DNA from 3 places in the Xenorhabdus doucetiae genome. Region 1 is predicted to be linked to each of the others. Evidence: predicted binding sites of a transcription regulator. Region 1 holds the regulator's gene; each other region holds the start of a gene.

Region 1 (5,850 bases):
GGAATTTTGAGGTGTCACTTTATAACTGTTTTTTATGTAAAACCTTAAAGGTTTATTAGAAAATAATACTGTAAGCACATATTGCTTATTTATCCTGAAATTAAACAGCACTTCAATGCTCCAAAAGACACCTCAAACCTCGCATTCTTAGAATAATGAATCTGTATGAGTATATGAGTGAAATGGTATTTAAACAATCATCTAAAGGTCACAGCATGATGCAACCTTTAGATAATAATGTTCTTAATTATTATTTTTTGGGGAAATTATTGAATTTATGTTTAGTGGCTTTTTTTAATCCCCTGTTTTTGCAGCCAATAACCAACAGCCATTGGAACAGTAGTAAGTACCATGACCGTGGTCGTCGATAAGAGAGGTGATTCCATAAATACGGAGACAATCATACTCGCGACAAAACAGAGACCCAGTTGCAGTGCATTTTGCAATGCAGCCGCTTTACCGCTGTCTTGAGGATAAACAGCCAGAGCATTGGCGACTGCAATTGGGTAGGATGCACCATTCATTGCTGCCATCACACAAAAAGGAATAAGAATGGCGATAAATGAAGGTTCACTCAATAGCGAAATCAAATAAATGGCGATCATGCTGACTGCATAACCCACCAACAGGAAGGGAAATACGGTTTCGCTTTTCACTTTTTCCAATAAGATACGGCAACCATATCCACCAATCATAAATGCCAGCGTTTGGGGAATATAACTTAAGCCAATATCAGTAGGATCATAACCCATATTTTTCAAAATCGTTGGTGAACCCGTTAGCCAGGCAAAAAAACCTGCACTGCAAGAGGCATAGATTAATACATTTCCGTTGAAAACAGGGGAAGTGAGTAGCGTAAAGAAAGAAACCGGCTTTTTATCGGCATTGGTTTCGGTATGAGTACGTGTGTTAGTTAGAAAAAATGTAGGTATTAACAGCAATATTGTCACGATCATGAGGACAAGGAAAATGATTCTCCAGCCACTATGTGTCAACAACCATGCCCCCAACAAAGGCGCAAGGGCAGGGGAAAGGGCAACCAAAGGCATGATCATGGCAAAAACACGTTTCGTGCGTTCTGCGTCATATCTATCAACGACTAAAGCCTGCCAGGTCACCGCAGCGGAACACACTCCCACTGCTTGCATAAACCTCAATACCAGTAACTGAACAGGATCAGTGATCCAGAGCATACCTAAACAGCTAATGGAAAACAGGGATAGTCCGATAATAAGAACAGGTTTTCTGCCTAAACGGTCAGACAATTGTCCCCATAAAAGTTGGGCAAAAGCAAACCCGGCAAGAAAAATGCTGAGGCTCGCACCGATGACATTTGTTGATGTCCCTAATTCTGCTTTCATTGCATCAAAAGCGGGCAGATACATGTCGATGGCCAAGTAGCCTAGCATGCTTAGGCCTGCGAGATAAAACATGAATGGAATGGCGTTTTTATTTGTTGTCATTGTGTTAATAACTTGGTGTGGTGGTTGATAAGGAAATATTGGGCTTATTTTATATAGCATGATTTTTACTTGTGAAACGGTAATATTTGCACCATGCTGTGAAAAAAATTGAAAGGAAGATATATGTGGTCTGAATACTCTCTGGAAGTCGTTGATGCCGTTGCCAGAACAGGAAGTTTCAGTGCGGCTGCATCAGAACTTCACCGTGTGCCTTCTGCTGTCAGCTATACGGTAAAACAGCTTGAAGAGTGGCTGGCAGTACCTTTATTTGAACGTCGTCACCGAGATGTCGATTTAACGGAAGCAGGGGCTATTTTTGTCAAGGAAGCGCGTTCTGTTATCAAAAAAATGAATCACACTCGGCACCAGTGTCAACAAGTTGCCAATGGCTGGCGTGGGCAATTCAGTATTGCGGTTGATCAGGTGGTAAAACCAGAGCGAACGCTTCGGTTAATTTTGGATTTTTATCGTCATTTCCCCGATATTGAATTATTTATCTATCCTGAAGTTTTCAATGGCGTATGGGATGCTTTGGTGGATGGACGGGTGGACGTTGCCATTGGTGCAACACGGGCTTCCCCCGTTGGTGAGCGATATAGTTTCAGGGATATGGGATTTATTCCGTGGTTATGTGTCGCCAGCCCTGAACATGAACTGGCAGTGATATCGGGGAAATTGAATGATGATCAGATGCGGCCTTATCCCAGTTTATGTCTCGAAGATACTTCACGCAGCTTGCCTAAGCGTGATACATGGGCTTTGGATAATCAACGAAGGTTGATTGTTCCTGATTGGAATGTTGGGTTAAGTTGCCTGATGGATGGATTATGTGTCGGCATGGTGCCCAAGCACCTTGCATTACCGCTGATCCGTAAAGGCAAGCTGATGGCACTCGAACTCGAGCAACCCTTGCCTGACAGCCCATGCTGCCTGACATGGTCGCAAAAGAGCCATTCACCCGCATTAAGTTGGTTACTTGATTATCTGGGAGATAGCGAAACACTTAATGCTGAATGGCTGCAAGAAAATTAACTGTCAGCGGCGATAATCGATAAAAGGTCCATCCGCAACCGAGCGCCGTTCGACAAGGCGTGGGTGGACTTCGATAGTTTGTACATCCTCACGTTTATTGATGATTCTGTCCAATAGCATTGCAAAAGCCATCTGCCCTAAACGTTCTTTGGGTTGGTGGATGGTTGTCAATGCTGGTGTGAAATAGCGGGCATTGCGAATATTGTCATAACCGATGATTGAAATGTCTTGTGGAACACGTAGTCCTAACTCATCGGCTGCACAGATTGCCCCCATTGCCATGACGTCCCCACCGCAAAAAACAGCGGTTGGGCGATGTTTCTGATTCAGGATCTTATACATGGCTTGATAACCGGACTCAGGTTCAAAATCACCTTGTACCATCCACTCATCCCGAATGGTGATGTTGGCTTCTTTCAGCGCCTTGAGAAAACCTTGATGGCGTCCTCCGCCGGTATTTCTTGCTAATGGCCCAGGAATAGATGCAATATCACGATGACCGCGCTCAATGAGATAACGACCCGCTAAGTAACCGCCATGAAAAGCATTATCAATAATTGCATCGGTAAAATCCCCTCTGGATTCTCCCCAATCCATGACCACCATAGGAATATTACGGTAGTCTTCCAGCATACCTAAAAGCTGTTCAGGGTATTCTGAACACATTACCAGCAAACCGTCTACACGTTTTTGCGCCAGCATCGCGAGGTACGCTTTCTGTTTATCAAGGTTATTATGGGAATTACATAAGATCAGTGTATAACCTTTGCTATAGCAGCTATTCTCAACCGATTCTATGATCTCAGCAAAATACGGTGCTTCACTTGAGGTTGCCAGTAATCCGATGGATTTGGTGTGGTTAACTTTCAAGCTGCGGGCAACGGCACTGGGAGAATAATTCAGTTCCTTAATCGCAGCCCAAACCGCAGCCTTTGTATCTTCGGCGACGAAACGGGTTTTATTGATAACATGCGATACGGTTGTGGTCGAAACACCAGCGCGTTTGGCCACATCTTTAATCGTTGCCATGATAAAAAGGACTCCTGACCTTTTGGTCTAATTGGTATACCTTTCATCTTTCAATTTTGAAATCTATCGGGTATAGCTATTTGTTAATCGTTTGCCAATATATTTATATAGAGTGATAGTTGGCAATAAGTCAGCGATAAACCTTGAATTTTGTCTGATCTAGCTCAAAAGTGAAAGTAATAATCGATGTTATAAAGAGTATGGACTAAATATTGGGTATGGTTTTTTAAATGATACGGTGAGTAACCGCTCAAAACTTGTACTTAAAAATTTATCGTGTTGAGGTCTCTTAATTTTCACATTGAGGATGTTCTATGGACACAGATCTGAAATTGGGATTATTGGCTGCCGGTAGTGCATTAATCATGATTGTTTTTCTGGCAAGTCTCTGCTTGATCTGATCAGGATAGAAAAGAAGAATTTGTAACATCACTTGCTTTAAGGGCGGGTTTTCCAACAATTGTGATGCCACGAATGAAGGAAAACCTGCCCTTGTTATTTTAACTTGGTAAGATAATTAACCTTATTAAGCCAAGTTTTCTTCAACAAATTTCCAGTTGACCAGCGCCCAGAAGTGCTCCAAATATTGAGGGCGTGCATTACGGTAATCGATGTAGTATGCGTGCTCCCAAACATCAACGGTCAGTACGGGTTTGTCTTCACCAGTCAATGGCGTTGCTGCATTGGATGTGTTAACGATAGCCAATGTGCCGTCAGTTTTCTTGACTAACCAAGTCCAACCAGAACCAAAGTTTTTCAGGGCTGCGTCAGTGAACTGCTGTTTGAACTCAGCAAAAGAACCGAAAGCATTGTTGATAGCGTCTGCGACTTTTCCGGTGGGTTCGCCACCCCCATTTGGTGACAGGCTATGCCAGTAGAACGTATGGTTCCAAATTTGTGCAGCGTTATTGAAGATTCCGCCTTCAGAGGTTTTGATGATCTCTTCCAACGATTTTCCGGCAAACTCAGTATCTTTAGTCAAATTATTCAGGTTTACGACGTAAGCGTTGTGATGTTTGCCGTGGTGATATTCTAGAGTTTCTGCAGAAATATGGGGTTCCAAGGCATCTTTGGCATAAGGTAATGCGGGTAATTCAAAAGACATTGCATGCTCCTTTTTAATATCGGGTTTTTTGGCTCTGCAAACCATGACTTAGGATTGCTTATCATGGGCAGGGCAAATTTAGTCTCATTATCGTATTAATTTTTTGCTAATTATCTTAACAACTTTTCTGCCAAATAACAGGGAAAAAGATGCTATCAGGCGGCGAACTGGCGCAGAACTGAACTGTAACATGGAGTAGATACACCCAGCATATAAAGTTCACGGTAGAAAAATGAGAGTAGAAAGTGGTATTCTGAATCAATCTTTATCTTATGCTGATAAATAGCGTTTGCAGTTTTGAGGAAGCAACAATGACGAATTTTAATACAAACACGAATACAGTGACAGATACAACAGTTGATGCGGTTATTGAAAAAATCGAACGTCAGCTCAGAGAAAATCCAATTCTGCTGTATATGAAAGGTTCACCGAAACTGCCAAGTTGTGGCTTCTCCGCACAGGCAGTTCAGGCTTTATCCGCTTGTGGTGAGCGTTTTGCTTATGTGGATATTCTGCAAAATCCAGATATCCGTGCTCAGTTGCCTAAGTATGCAAATTGGCCGACTTTTCCCCAGCTTTGGGTTGACGGTGAGTTAGTGGGAGGTTGTGACATCCTTGTTGAGATGTATCAGCGTGGTGAACTACAAACGCTGATCAAAGAGACTGCCGACAAGTATCGTGATCAGGAATAAGGTCAGTCATTCATCGAAATGATAGATGTTTTTTCATAACCCCATACTTTTATAGGTATGGGGTTACTATTTACAGATTAATCAATATGAGGTTTGCTTGTTTTAGGCTTCGCAGTTAGCGGTGTTAGCTGAGGGTAATGGCCAACCACCCAGCCGTTTCCAGCGATTGACAAGTTCACAGAAAAGCAGGGCAGTTCGATCAGTATCATAAAGAGCGCTATGTGCTTGATTGCTGTCAAACGGAATTTCTGCTGTGATGCAGGCCTTGGCAAGAATTGTTTGGCCAAGAACCAAACCACTGAGTGCGGCGGTATCAAAAGTTGCGAACGGATGGAATGGATTGCGTTTCAAGCCTGCGCGTTCAGCAGCAGCCATGACAAAACTGTGATCAAAATTGGCATTATGGGCGACCATAATTGCGCGGTTACAATTCGTCTCTTTCATGCCCTTGCGGATCATTTTGAAAATTGCATGCAAGGCAGCGTATTCACTGACTGCTCCCCGTAGGGGATTTGTTGGATCAATGCCG
Region 2 (5,850 bases), 1.1 Mb from region 1:
TGTCATGAATGCCGGCCCATTCGGCTGTCGGGTGAGTGAGCATCATAAGGCCACGCACGCCGGTGGGGGAAGTGGCTTGTGGGTCCCAGTGTGATTCCTGCCATGCAATGGCTGCCACTAAATGCCAATCGAGCGAACCCGCATATTTTTCAAAAATGGGCTGATAGGTTGGCAAGAGTTTGTTGATAGCGCGAATAAATGAAAGGGTATCGAAATAATCGAAAGAACCGACATGGCTGAAATACTTTTCCTGTAGCCGCGATAGGGTGCCGTTTTCCGTCAACATACTGAAAAAATCGAGCATGGCGGAGGAGAGACTATAATCGTCATTGCGCTTTAAATACCAGGTCAGGGGACTCTCTTCACTGACATCAAAAGCAATCGCCAAATTGGGATGAATACGCTGTTGCAGGGCTAAGCTGATGGAGTCGCTGATGGTATAGTCGATTTTCCCTTCAGCGAGTTGTTCGAGCAATTGTTGGGTATTTTCGCGTGACGTTTCTTCCCAGGTTAACTCAGGATAAGACTTCGTTTTCCACCTTTTCAGTTCGCTGGCATGAGCCGATCCTGCCGTGACGATCAATTTGCCTTGTAAATCGCCAAACGAACGCGGGCGTGTCGCTCCCTTGCGATAAACCAGTTGTTGTATGACTGAAGCATAGGCAGGGCCAGTGCGTGTCTGAGCCAGCCTGTCTTTATTGTAGATAAGCCCGGCAGCCAAGAAATCCGCTTTATCGTTTTCCAGATCGTCAAAAAGCTGGTTCAGGTTGGGACGAAACTTAATGACCAGTTTTACACCCAGATAATCAGCAAATCGCTTGGCTAGTTCATAGTCGAATCCTGTGGGTTCATTTTTGCTGTTAAAAGAGATGAGAGGAGAGCTGATGGTACTCACCCGTAGCTCTCCCCGTGCCAGAATTTTATTTATCTGCTCCTGCTGTTTATTGGGCCAATTGATATTGAGGCCAATGATGGCGGCAGAGAGGAGCGCGATAATGACGATAACAAAATAATTTATCTTAATATTATTCAAACAGTTATCTCTTTCCAGAACGATCGGCGTTCGTATGAAATGCAAGATAATAGCATGGTTAAATTTCCAGTAATCGAGAATTTTGCGTAACAAAGTGGGGATGTGCAACCCTATTAAATCAATTTTGGCATTTTATTACGCGTATTGTTGGCTTGATAAATAACCACGCAAACGGTTTCGTCAAAGGAAACATTGCTCTATAATGCGTGCAGTTTCCCCTGAGGCATCAGTCAGGCTTTGCGTCTAAGATGAGAGAACCTATTATTATGGAAATTCTGCGTGGCTCACCCGCTTTATCGGCATTTCGTATCACTAAGCTCCTGTCCCAGTGTCAAGATCATCATCTCCCGGTTACCGACATTTATGCAGAATATGTCCATTTTGCAGAAGTGAGTACCCCAATCACGGAAGATGAGCGAGAGAAATTAAATCAGCTATTAAAATATGGACCCTCTCTGGCCGAATTGGAGCCTAAAGGACAACTTATATTAGTCACACCTCGTCCGGGTACGATATCCCCCTGGTCGTCGAAAGCGACAGACATTGCCCACAATTGTGGGTTGAACCAGATTGTCCGTCTGGAAAGGGGCATTGCCTATTATATTCAGGGGACGGAAATGGATGCGGAGCAATGGCAAACGTTGTCGGTGTTATTGCATGACCGCATGATGGAAAGTGTGTTCACTCAGTTTGAACAAGCCGAAGTGCTATTTTCTCACCAGCAACCTGCGCCGCTGAAACAGATTGATGTCTTGCAATCGGGACGGGCAGCACTGGAATCGGCCAATATTGAATTGGGATTGGCGCTGGCAGCGGATGAAATTGATTATCTGATGAATGCCTTTCAGACGCTGGGGCGCAATCCCACGGATGTGGAGCTGTATATGTTTGCTCAGGCCAATTCTGAGCATTGTCGCCACAAGATTTTCAATGCAGATTGGGTTATTGATGGTCAGGATCAACCCAAGTCTTTGTTCAAGATGATCAAAAACACCTTTGAACAGACGCCGGATTATGTGCTCTCGGCTTATAAAGATAACGCGGCGGTGATGGAAGGCTCTCATGTTGGCCGCTTTTTTCCTGATGCCAAGACCGGCGCTTATGACTATCACCAAGAGCCAGCCCATATCTTGATGAAAGTGGAAACGCATAACCACCCAACCGCGATTTCGCCTTGGCCGGGGGCAGCGACTGGCTCAGGCGGTGAAATTCGTGATGAAGGCGCAACCGGGCGGGGCGCCAAGCCCAAAGCCGGGCTGGTCGGTTTTTCGGTTTCAAACTTGAGAATTCCTGGGTTTGAACAACCGTGGGAAGAAGATTTCGGCAAGCCGGATCGCATCGTCAGTGCCCTGGATATCATGCTGGAAGGCCCATTGGGTGGCGCGGCGTTCAATAATGAATTTGGGCGTCCGGCCTTGCTGGGGTATTTCAGAACCTATGAGGAAAAAGTCAGTTCCCATAACGGCACAGAACTGCGTGGTTATCACAAACCTATCATGCTGGCCGGCGGGATCGGGAATATCCGTGCAGAGCATGTGCAGAAAGGGGATATTCCGGTCGGCGCAAAATTAATTGTGTTGGGCGGGCCGAGCATGAATATCGGTTTGGGTGGTGGCGCGGCCTCTTCGATGACATCGGGGCAGTCTGATGCTGATTTGGATTTTGCTTCTGTACAGCGTGACAATGCCGAGATGGAGCGCCGTTGTCAGGAAGTTATCGATAGTTGCTGGCAATTGGGCGATAACAATCCCATCTTATTTATCCATGACGTCGGGGCGGGTGGCTTATCAAATGCCATGCCTGAACTCGTCAGTGATGGCGGCCGGGGTGGGCGTTTTGAGTTACGCCATATTCTTAACGATGAACCCGGCATGAGCCCCTTGCAGTTATGGTGTAATGAATCCCAAGAACGCTATGTGTTGGCCGTCGCGCCAGAGCAGTTGGCGTTGTTTGAAGAAATGTGTCGTCGTGAACGAGCCCCGTATGCGGTGATTGGGGAAGCTACACAAGAGCGGCATTTGCTGCTGAATGACAATCATTTTGCTAACCAGCCGATTGATATGCCGCTGGATGTCTTGCTCGGTAAGACGCCAAAGATGCTGAAAAATGTTCAGACCTTGCAAGCCAAGGGGCAACATTTAGATCGCAAGGGTATCGATCTTGCGGAAGCGGTAAAACGTGTCCTGCATTTGCCGGCCGTCGCTGAAAAAACCTTCCTGATTACGATTGGCGATCGTTCCATCACCGGCATGGTTGCCCGTGATCAGATGGTTGGCCCCTGGCAAATTCCGGTCGCAGATTGTGCGGTGACGACCGCCAGTTTGGACAGCTATTATGGCGAAGCCATGTCCATCGGCGAGCGAACCCCGGTTGCCCTGTTGGATTTTGCGGCATCGGCGCGTATGGCGGTGGGGGAAGCACTGACCAACATCGCGGCCGCCTATGTACAGGATCTGAAACGGGTGAAATTATCGGCTAACTGGATGTCAGCCTCCGGCCATGCGGGTGAAGATGCGGGCTTGTATGCTGCGGTCAAAGCCGTGGGTGAGGAGTTGTGCCCGGCATTGGGGTTGACCATTCCGGTCGGCAAAGACTCAATGTCAATGAAAACCCGCTGGAGCCAAGACGGGGAAGACCGTGAAATGACTTCACCCCTTTCATTGGTGATCAGTGCGTTTGCGCGGGTAGAAGATGTGCGCGCTACCGTGACACCCGAATTATCGACGCAAGATGACAATGCGCTGCTGCTGATTGATCTGGGCAGGGGGCAAAATGCGTTGGGTGGTACGGCATTGGCGCAAGTTTATCGTCAACTGGGGGATAAAACGGCCGATGTCCGCAGTGCCGGGCAATTGGCGGGTTTCTTTAATGCGATTCAGCATTTGATTTCAGAACAAAAATTGCTGGCTTACCATGACCGTTCGGATGGTGGGCTGCTGGTGACACTGGCTGAAATGGCTTTTGCCGGCCATTGCGGACTGCATGCCGATATCAGTGCCTTTGATGAAGATATCCTGGCTGCGTTATTTAATGAAGAATTGGGTGCCGTCATTCAAATCCGTGAAACTGACAGGGAGCAAATTGAAAACCTGTTGGCCGATTATGGCTTGCGTGAATGTGTACACTATCTGGGTAAAGCCCGGACAGGCGATGATTTCGTGATTTCCAGCGGCAAGATGGACGTTTACCGCCAGAATCGCAGCACATTGCGCTTATGGTGGGCAGAAACCACGTGGCAGATGCAGCGCTTGCGCGATAACCCGGCGTGTGCAGATCAAGAACATCAGGCAAAACAGGATGTGAATGATCCGGGTTTGAATGTGAAATTAACGTTCGACCCCACCGAAGATATCGCCGCCGGCTATATTTCACAATATATATCAAAACAAGTGCGCCCGCGCGTGGCGGTACTGCGTGAACAGGGCGTTAACTCGCATGTTGAGATGGCGGCGGCCTTCCACCGGGCGGGCTTTGAGGCCGTGGATGTGCATATGAGCGACTTATTGGCCGGGCGGGTCACCTTAGAGCAATTTCAGACCTTGGTGGCTTGTGGTGGTTTCTCATACGGGGATGTGCTGGGTGCGGGTGAAGGCTGGGCGAAATCCATTCTGTTTAATGTGCGGGTACGTGATGATTTTGCCAGTTTCTTCGCAAGGCCGGATACGTTGGCACTAGGCGTATGTAACGGCTGCCAGATGATGTCTAACCTGCATGAGTTGATCCCCGGTACAGAACACTGGCCGCGTTTTGTCCGTAACCGTTCAGAACGCTATGAAGCTCGCTTTAGCTTAGTGGAAGTGACAGATAGCCCTTCACTGTTCCTGCAAGGGATGGCGGGTTCTCGCTTGCCGATCGCCGTGGCACACGGTGAAGGGCAGGTGGAGTTCAGGAACAACCGCAGCTTGGCGGAATTGGAAAAGCATCAGCAAGTCGCATTGCGTTTTGTGGATAATTACGGTGCCGTGACCGAAAACTATCCGGCCAACCCCAATGGTTCCGTGAACGGCATTACTGCGGTGACCAATCTTGACGGAAGAGTCACGGTAATGATGCCGCATCCTGAAAGGGTATTCCGTACCGTCAGCAATTCCTGGCATCCTAAAGAGTGGGGAGAAGACAGCCCGTGGATGCGTATTTTCCGCAATGCGCGTAAACAGTTAGGTTAATTCTCCTCGCTACTTTCTCTGGTTATTTATTCTGCTTGCAAAAGGCCCTGAAAATTTATCGGGGCCTTTTTATTTGACGCCAAATCGCTGTGGTTGATCATTTTCTAGGGCAGTGTCTCTATATTGCGACAATGGTGCTTTACAGTGTCTCAATATGGAGACGCTTAATTTATTGATATTATTTGAAAAATATTTTTTGATAGTGAAGTGTCATAAATAGGCGACACTCATGCTTACCAAACGGGAAGAAATAGCGATAAAAAAGGGCAATAAAGAGATGATTTTATTTATTTGTATTTAAATCAATAAATTAAAAATTAATTTTAAAGTTGGCATGTAATATGCTTAATACAGGGCAGTTGCTCATTCAACTTTTTATGTCGGCCCGCAATAAGGTGGAAACATGCCACATAAGCCCAGAATGATGCCAAAGTAAGGTGCCTACCGTCCAACTTAATGATACTCGCCTTCGGGCCTTATCAAACACCGGGCGACACGTGGAGTGAGGCACCGCCTACATGCTTCATGGCATGCAGGGTCCTCACTGGCGGGATAGTAAAAAAGTTACTATCCCGCCGTCATTATTACAGGTTACTCCTGTCCATCGTGTCTATGTACGCATCCGCATCGCTTTCACTTACCCATTGCTTT
Region 3 (5,850 bases), 650 kb from region 1:
ATTGAATAATAAGAAAAATAATCATAAGAATTATTTTAATGATCTGTAAATACTAACATTCTTAAAATACAACCTCCTGATTGATCTATTTTGTTATTTTATATATCCAAAATCTCCATTTTGGATAGTAACTAAAAAATAATTTCATCGATAAACTAAGTATAGAATAAAGATATCATTCATCAACCAGAAAAATAGAAAAAAAGATGGATAGGGGGCTATTTTTAGCATAAACCCCTAATTAACTTCGCATATCCAGACTAATTTAATTTCTTTCTCTTGCTGACTTTTTTCACCTGTGTTACCTGACTCTCAATCCACCCATCCTGCAAGTGTGTTTTCACCTTGTCCCCTGTTTTTACCTGCTTAACCTGTTTCAACAAATTCCCGTCAGATAGCTCGCTGATACTGTAACCGCGACTTAATGTTGCCAGCGGGCTAACCGCCTCCATGCGCGAACAGGAAACGGCAAATTTTTGCCGATAACGCCCTAATTGTCGTTCAATGGCCTGTTTTAAGCGAAAATCAAGCTGCTGAATAGATTGACTGTAATGCTGAATTTCCCGTTCAGGGCGGATTTGCAACAACCGCTGATTCAGCTTCTCATAGGAAATTGACTGCTGTTTTAAACAACGTAATAAGCTATCAACTAATTTTTGGCGTAACTCCGCCAAATAATTCTGCTGACGCGCTAATCGCAAATCAGGGCGTTGCTGCTGGAGACGGTGTTGCAATAGATTAAATACCCGTTGTTTCTGGGCAAAGAAATAATCCATCGCCATTTCAAGGCGTTGTTGCAGGGATTGTATTTGCCGTAATAACTCTATTTGGTTGCGGCTGACCAATTCTGCTGCCGCAGAAGGCGTTGGTGCCCGTAAATCAGCGACAAAATCTGCAATGGTAATATCGGTTTCATGCCCGACAGCGCTAATAATTGGAATACGGCTTTGGAATATGGCTCGTGCAACGCGTTCGTCATTGAAACACCACAAATCCTCCAGTGAACCGCCACCACGCCCGACAATCAGGACATCACACTCTTGTCGCGCATTTGCCAGTTCAATCGCCCGGATAATTTGTAATGGGGCTTCATCACCCTGAACCGCAGTAGGATAAATGACAATAGGTAAGGAAGGATCACGGCGTTGCAAGATGTTCAGAATATCGTGCAGTGCTGCGCCACTGGCGGAAGTAATAACACCGAGCCGTTTTGCCGGCGAGGGCAGGGTTTTTTTGTGAATTTGATCAAATAAACCTTCCGTGGAGAGTTTTTGCTTCAACATTTCAAACTGCTGTTGTAACAAACCCTCTCCGGCAGGCTGGATACTTTCCACAATCAGTTGATAATCACCCCTAGGCTCATACAGGGTAATTTGTGCCCGAACCAAGACCTGCTGCCCGTTTTGCGGGCGAAACGTGGCTCTCAGGTTGTGACTTCGAAACATGGCGGCACGAATTTGTGCTCGTTCATCTTTTAAGGTGAAGTACCAATGCCCTGATGATGGCTGAGAAAAATTGGACATTTCGGCGGATAACCAAATTCTGCCCATTTCCAGCTCTAATAACTGGCGAACAGTTTGATTTAAACGGCTAACAGAAAAAATTCCGCTATGAGTTGGTCGTGACATGTGAGCTAGATCAAATTTTAAAACAAGGACTTAATTAACCGATATTAGTCTCATCGGCTGACTAAGCAAGAATTTTTTTCAAAAAATGCTGGAGGCAACCGGTTTCGGCCTGTATAATGCCGCGGCAATATTTTATCCCTCTTATTGCTCCATAGCCTGGTGAGATATTGCCCATGTTACGAATTAGAAAAGAAGCATTAACTTTTGACGATGTATTGTTGGTTCCCGCCCACTCCACAGTCTTGCCTAACACAGCAGATTTGTCCACCCAATTAACTTCCACCATTCGCCTGAACGTGCCCATGCTGTCTGCGGCCATGGATACCGTGACGGAATCTTCATTGGCAATCGCACTGGCACAGGAAGGGGGCATTGGCTTCATTCACAAAAATATGTCCATTGAGCGTCAGGCGGAAGAAGTCAGTCGTGTGAAGAAACATGAAAGCGGCGTGGTGACCGATCCCGTTACTGTCACGCCACAAACGACGCTGCGTGAAGTCCAGGAACTGGCTGAACGTAATGGCTTTGCGGGTTATCCGGTGGTAACCGGAGCGAACGAGTTGGTGGGGATCATTACCGGCCGTGATGTCCGTTTTGTGACTGATCTGGATCAGCCCGTAACCGCGGTGATGACGCCGAAAGCACGTTTGGTGACAGTCAAAGAAGGCGAAGCCCGTGAAGTGGTTTTGCAGAAGATGCACGAGCAACGTGTTGAAAAAGCGCTGGTTGTTGATGATGAATTCCACCTGCTTGGCATGATTACGGTGAAAGATTTCCAGAAAGCGGAACGTAAGCCGAATGCATGTAAAGACGAACAAGGCCGCCTGCGTGTTGGTGCGGCGGTGGGTGCCGGTGCTGGCAACGAAGAACGCATTGATGCCTTGGTGGCTGCGGGTGTAGACGTACTGCTGATTGACTCTTCCCACGGTCATTCTGAAGGGGTGTTGCAGCGTATTCGTGAAACTCGCATTAAATATCCGGATTTGCAAATCATCGGCGGTAACGTCGCGACGGGTGAAGGTGCCAAAGCGCTGGTGGAAGCGGGTGTAAACGCAGTGAAAGTGGGTATCGGCCCAGGTTCTATTTGTACAACCCGTATTGTTACCGGTGTGGGTGTTCCTCAAATCACCGCCATTGCAGACGCAGTTGAAGCGCTGGAAGGGACTGGCATTCCGGTTATTGCAGACGGTGGTATTCGCTTCTCTGGTGATATCGCTAAAGCGATTGCAGCAGGTGCAGCCTGTGTGATGGTGGGTTCTATGTTGGCAGGGACAGAAGAATCTCCGGGTGAAATTGAACTCTACCAAGGCCGTTCGTTCAAATCTTACCGCGGCATGGGTTCTCTGGGCGCGATGTCCAAAGGCTCTTCTGACCGTTATTTCCAGACTGATAATGCGGCTGACAAACTAGTGCCGGAAGGTATCGAAGGTCGTGTGGCTTACAAAGGCCTGTTGAAAAACATCGTTCACCAACAGATGGGCGGCCTGCGTTCCTGTATGGGGCTGACCGGTTGTGCAACCATTGATGAACTGAGAACAAAAGCAGAATTTGTGCGTATCAGTGGTGCCGGTATTCAGGAAAGCCACGTTCATGACGTGACGATCACCAAAGAATCACCAAACTACCGTTTAGGTCTGTAATCTATTTAACGTGGCCCATCATTGGGCCACTGATTTTTTATTTTTTTAATTGCTACTTGTTTTTTTGGAACTCACCTCAAATGACAACGAATATCCATCAGCATCGCATTCTGATCCTTGATTTTGGTTCGCAATATACTCAGCTTATTGCTCGCCGCATCCGTGAAATTGGTGTTTATTGTGAACTTTGGACATGGAATGTCACTGAAGAGCAAATCCGCGAATTTAACCCGAACGGTATTATCCTTTCTGGCGGACCAGAAAGCACAACTGAGCACGATAGCCCACGTGCACCGGAATATGTATTCAATGCGGGTGTGCCTGTGCTGGGTATCTGCTATGGCATGCAAACCATGTCCACGCAATTAGGTGGCCAAGTTTCCAATTCTGATGAGCGTGAATTTGGCTATGCACAGGTTGAGATCAAAAATAACTGTGAATTGTTCCGTGAGATTCAGGATGCCCTGAGCGAAGATGGCAAACCTTTGCTGGATGTATGGATGAGTCATGGTGATAAAGTGACCGCCATTCCGGTTGGTTTTACCACGGTTGCCAGTACGGATACCTGCCCGTTTGCCATCATGGCTAATGATGAAAAACGTTTTTATGGCGTGCAGTTCCATCCAGAAGTGACTCACACCCATCAAGGCCTGAATATCCTGCAACGCTTTGTGTTGGATATCTGTCAATGTGAAGCACTGTGGACGCCGGCTTCTATCATCGACGATATTGTAGAACGTCTGCGTGCGCAGATTGGTGATGATCACGTTATTCTGGCGCTGTCTGGCGGTGTGGATTCCTCTGTTACGGCATTGCTGCTGAACCGCGCGATTGGTAAGCGTTTGACCTGCGTCTTCGTTGACAACGGCTTATTGCGCCTGAACGAAGCGGATCAGGTCATGGAGATGTTTGCAGGTAAATTTGACCTGAACATTGTTCATGTTAAAGCGGAAGAGCGCTTCCTGTCTGCATTGGCGGGCATTGATGAGCCAGAAGCTAAACGTAAAGCCATCGGCCACGTCTTTATTGATGTGTTTGATGAAGAAGCATCGAAACAAACTCAGGTTAAGTGGCTGGCACAGGGTACCATTTATCCAGACGTTATCGAGTCAGCGGCCTCTGCAACGGGCAATGCCCACGTGATTAAATCTCACCACAATGTGGGTGGCCTGCCGGACGATATGAAACTGGGTCTGGTTGAACCGCTGAAAGAACTGTTCAAAGACGAAGTACGCCGTATCGGCCTGGAGCTGGGGCTGCCATATGAAATGCTCTATCGTCATCCATTCCCAGGCCCAGGTCTTGGTGTTCGCGTATTGGGTGAAGTGAAGAAAGAGTATTGTGATTTACTGCGTCGCGCTGATGCTATCTTCATTGAAGAACTGCACAAAGCGGATCTGTACCATAAAGTCAGTCAGGCATTTACCGTATTCCTGCCTGTCCGTTCTGTGGGTGTGATGGGTGATGGCCGTAAATACGACTGGGTTGTGTCCCTGCGTGCGGTAGAAACTATCGACTTTATGACCGCTCATTGGGCGCATCTGCCCTATGATTTCTTGGGTCGTGTATCGAACAGAATCATCAATGAAGTTGATGGTATTTCGCGGGTCGTCTATGACATCAGCGGTAAACCACCCGCAACCATTGAGTGGGAATGATATAAAGCCCTCCCAAACCTCACCAAATCATCATGATTTTCTAATTAAGACCCTGATTTTAGGGTCTTTTTATTCTTGACTAAATACCACCCTTGTGAAGGCGGCCAGTAACAAATTGACTCTGCCAATAATGCTGCACATGGGAAAATCCGACTGTTATCCCATAACAGATAAGGATTTAATCATGAATATAAATAGAGTAAGCGTCAGAGAATAACCCCCTTACTTTCTGCCGATGACAAACGGTCTTATGGTTCTTTCCGTTCAGTTGGCTTGGCAAAAGTTTCTTAGCGCGATTTAAGTTGTATAAAAATTTATATAACTTGGAAAATATAATTAATTTATTGTCTAATTATCATTATATTCGATGATGTGTATGGCTCACCTTCGTTTATTAAAGTGATATTCCAGAGAATGACATAAATCCAAGTGACATAAGACCGACAGTGATAAAGGTAATACCTAGCCCTTTTAGTCCCTTGGGAATATTTGAATATTTCATTTTTTCTCGTAATCCGGCTAAGGCGATAATCGCCAGCATCCAGCCAATGCCACAACCTGCGCCATAAGTAATAGATTCAGCAAAATTATAGTTCCGCTCAACCATAAATATGGTGGCACCAAAAATCGCGCAGTGGATAGTGAGCAAAGGTAGGAAAATTCCTAGCGAGTGATACAGGGAGGGAATGAATTTATCCAGAAACATCTCTAAAACTTGGACAAGAGCGGCTAAGACACCGATAAAGGTGATAAAATTAAGAAATGACAAGTCTATGCCTTCAACGATGCTATCTTCTTTGAGTATATAATTATAGATTAAGTTATTGATTGGTGTGGCTAATGTAAGTAATACTGTGACAGTTATCCCTAGTTTAAATGCGGTTTTAACCTCTTTAGAAACAGCTAAAAAAGTACACATCCCAA

The links. The regulator PurR, encoded in region 1, represses purine synthesis genes. The targets are predictions, from matches to a motif close to CANGCAAACGTTTGCNTG.
Region 2: purL (phosphoribosylformylglycinamidine synthase) is a predicted target of PurR. The motif match lies at 1,198-1,215, and genes of this name have one in related genera.
Region 3: guaB (IMP dehydrogenase) is a predicted target of PurR. The motif match lies at 1,720-1,737, and genes of this name have one in related genera.

The regions. Positions count from the first base shown of each region.
Region 1 covers NZ_FO704550.1:1,874,008-1,879,857, forward strand. The annotation lists gene punC (purine nucleoside transporter PunC) at 282-1,433, opposite strand; gene punR (DNA-binding transcriptional activator PunR) at 1,587-2,495, shown strand; gene purR (HTH-type transcriptional repressor PurR) at 2,499-3,524, opposite strand; gene sodB (superoxide dismutase [Fe]) at 4,051-4,629, opposite strand; gene XDD1_RS08600 (Grx4 family monothiol glutaredoxin) at 4,941-5,321, shown strand; gene rnt (ribonuclease T) at 5,424-5,850, opposite strand, start outside.
Region 2 covers NZ_FO704550.1:3,009,530-3,015,379, reverse strand. The annotation lists gene mltF (membrane-bound lytic murein transglycosylase MltF) at 1-1,033, opposite strand, end outside; gene purL (phosphoribosylformylglycinamidine synthase) at 1,300-5,199, shown strand.
Region 3 covers NZ_FO704550.1:2,528,421-2,534,270, reverse strand. The annotation lists gene xseA (exodeoxyribonuclease VII large subunit) at 261-1,628, opposite strand; gene guaB (IMP dehydrogenase) at 1,802-3,268, shown strand; gene guaA (glutamine-hydrolyzing GMP synthase) at 3,349-4,926, shown strand; gene nqrE (NADH:ubiquinone reductase (Na(+)-transporting) subunit E) at 5,321-5,850, opposite strand, start outside.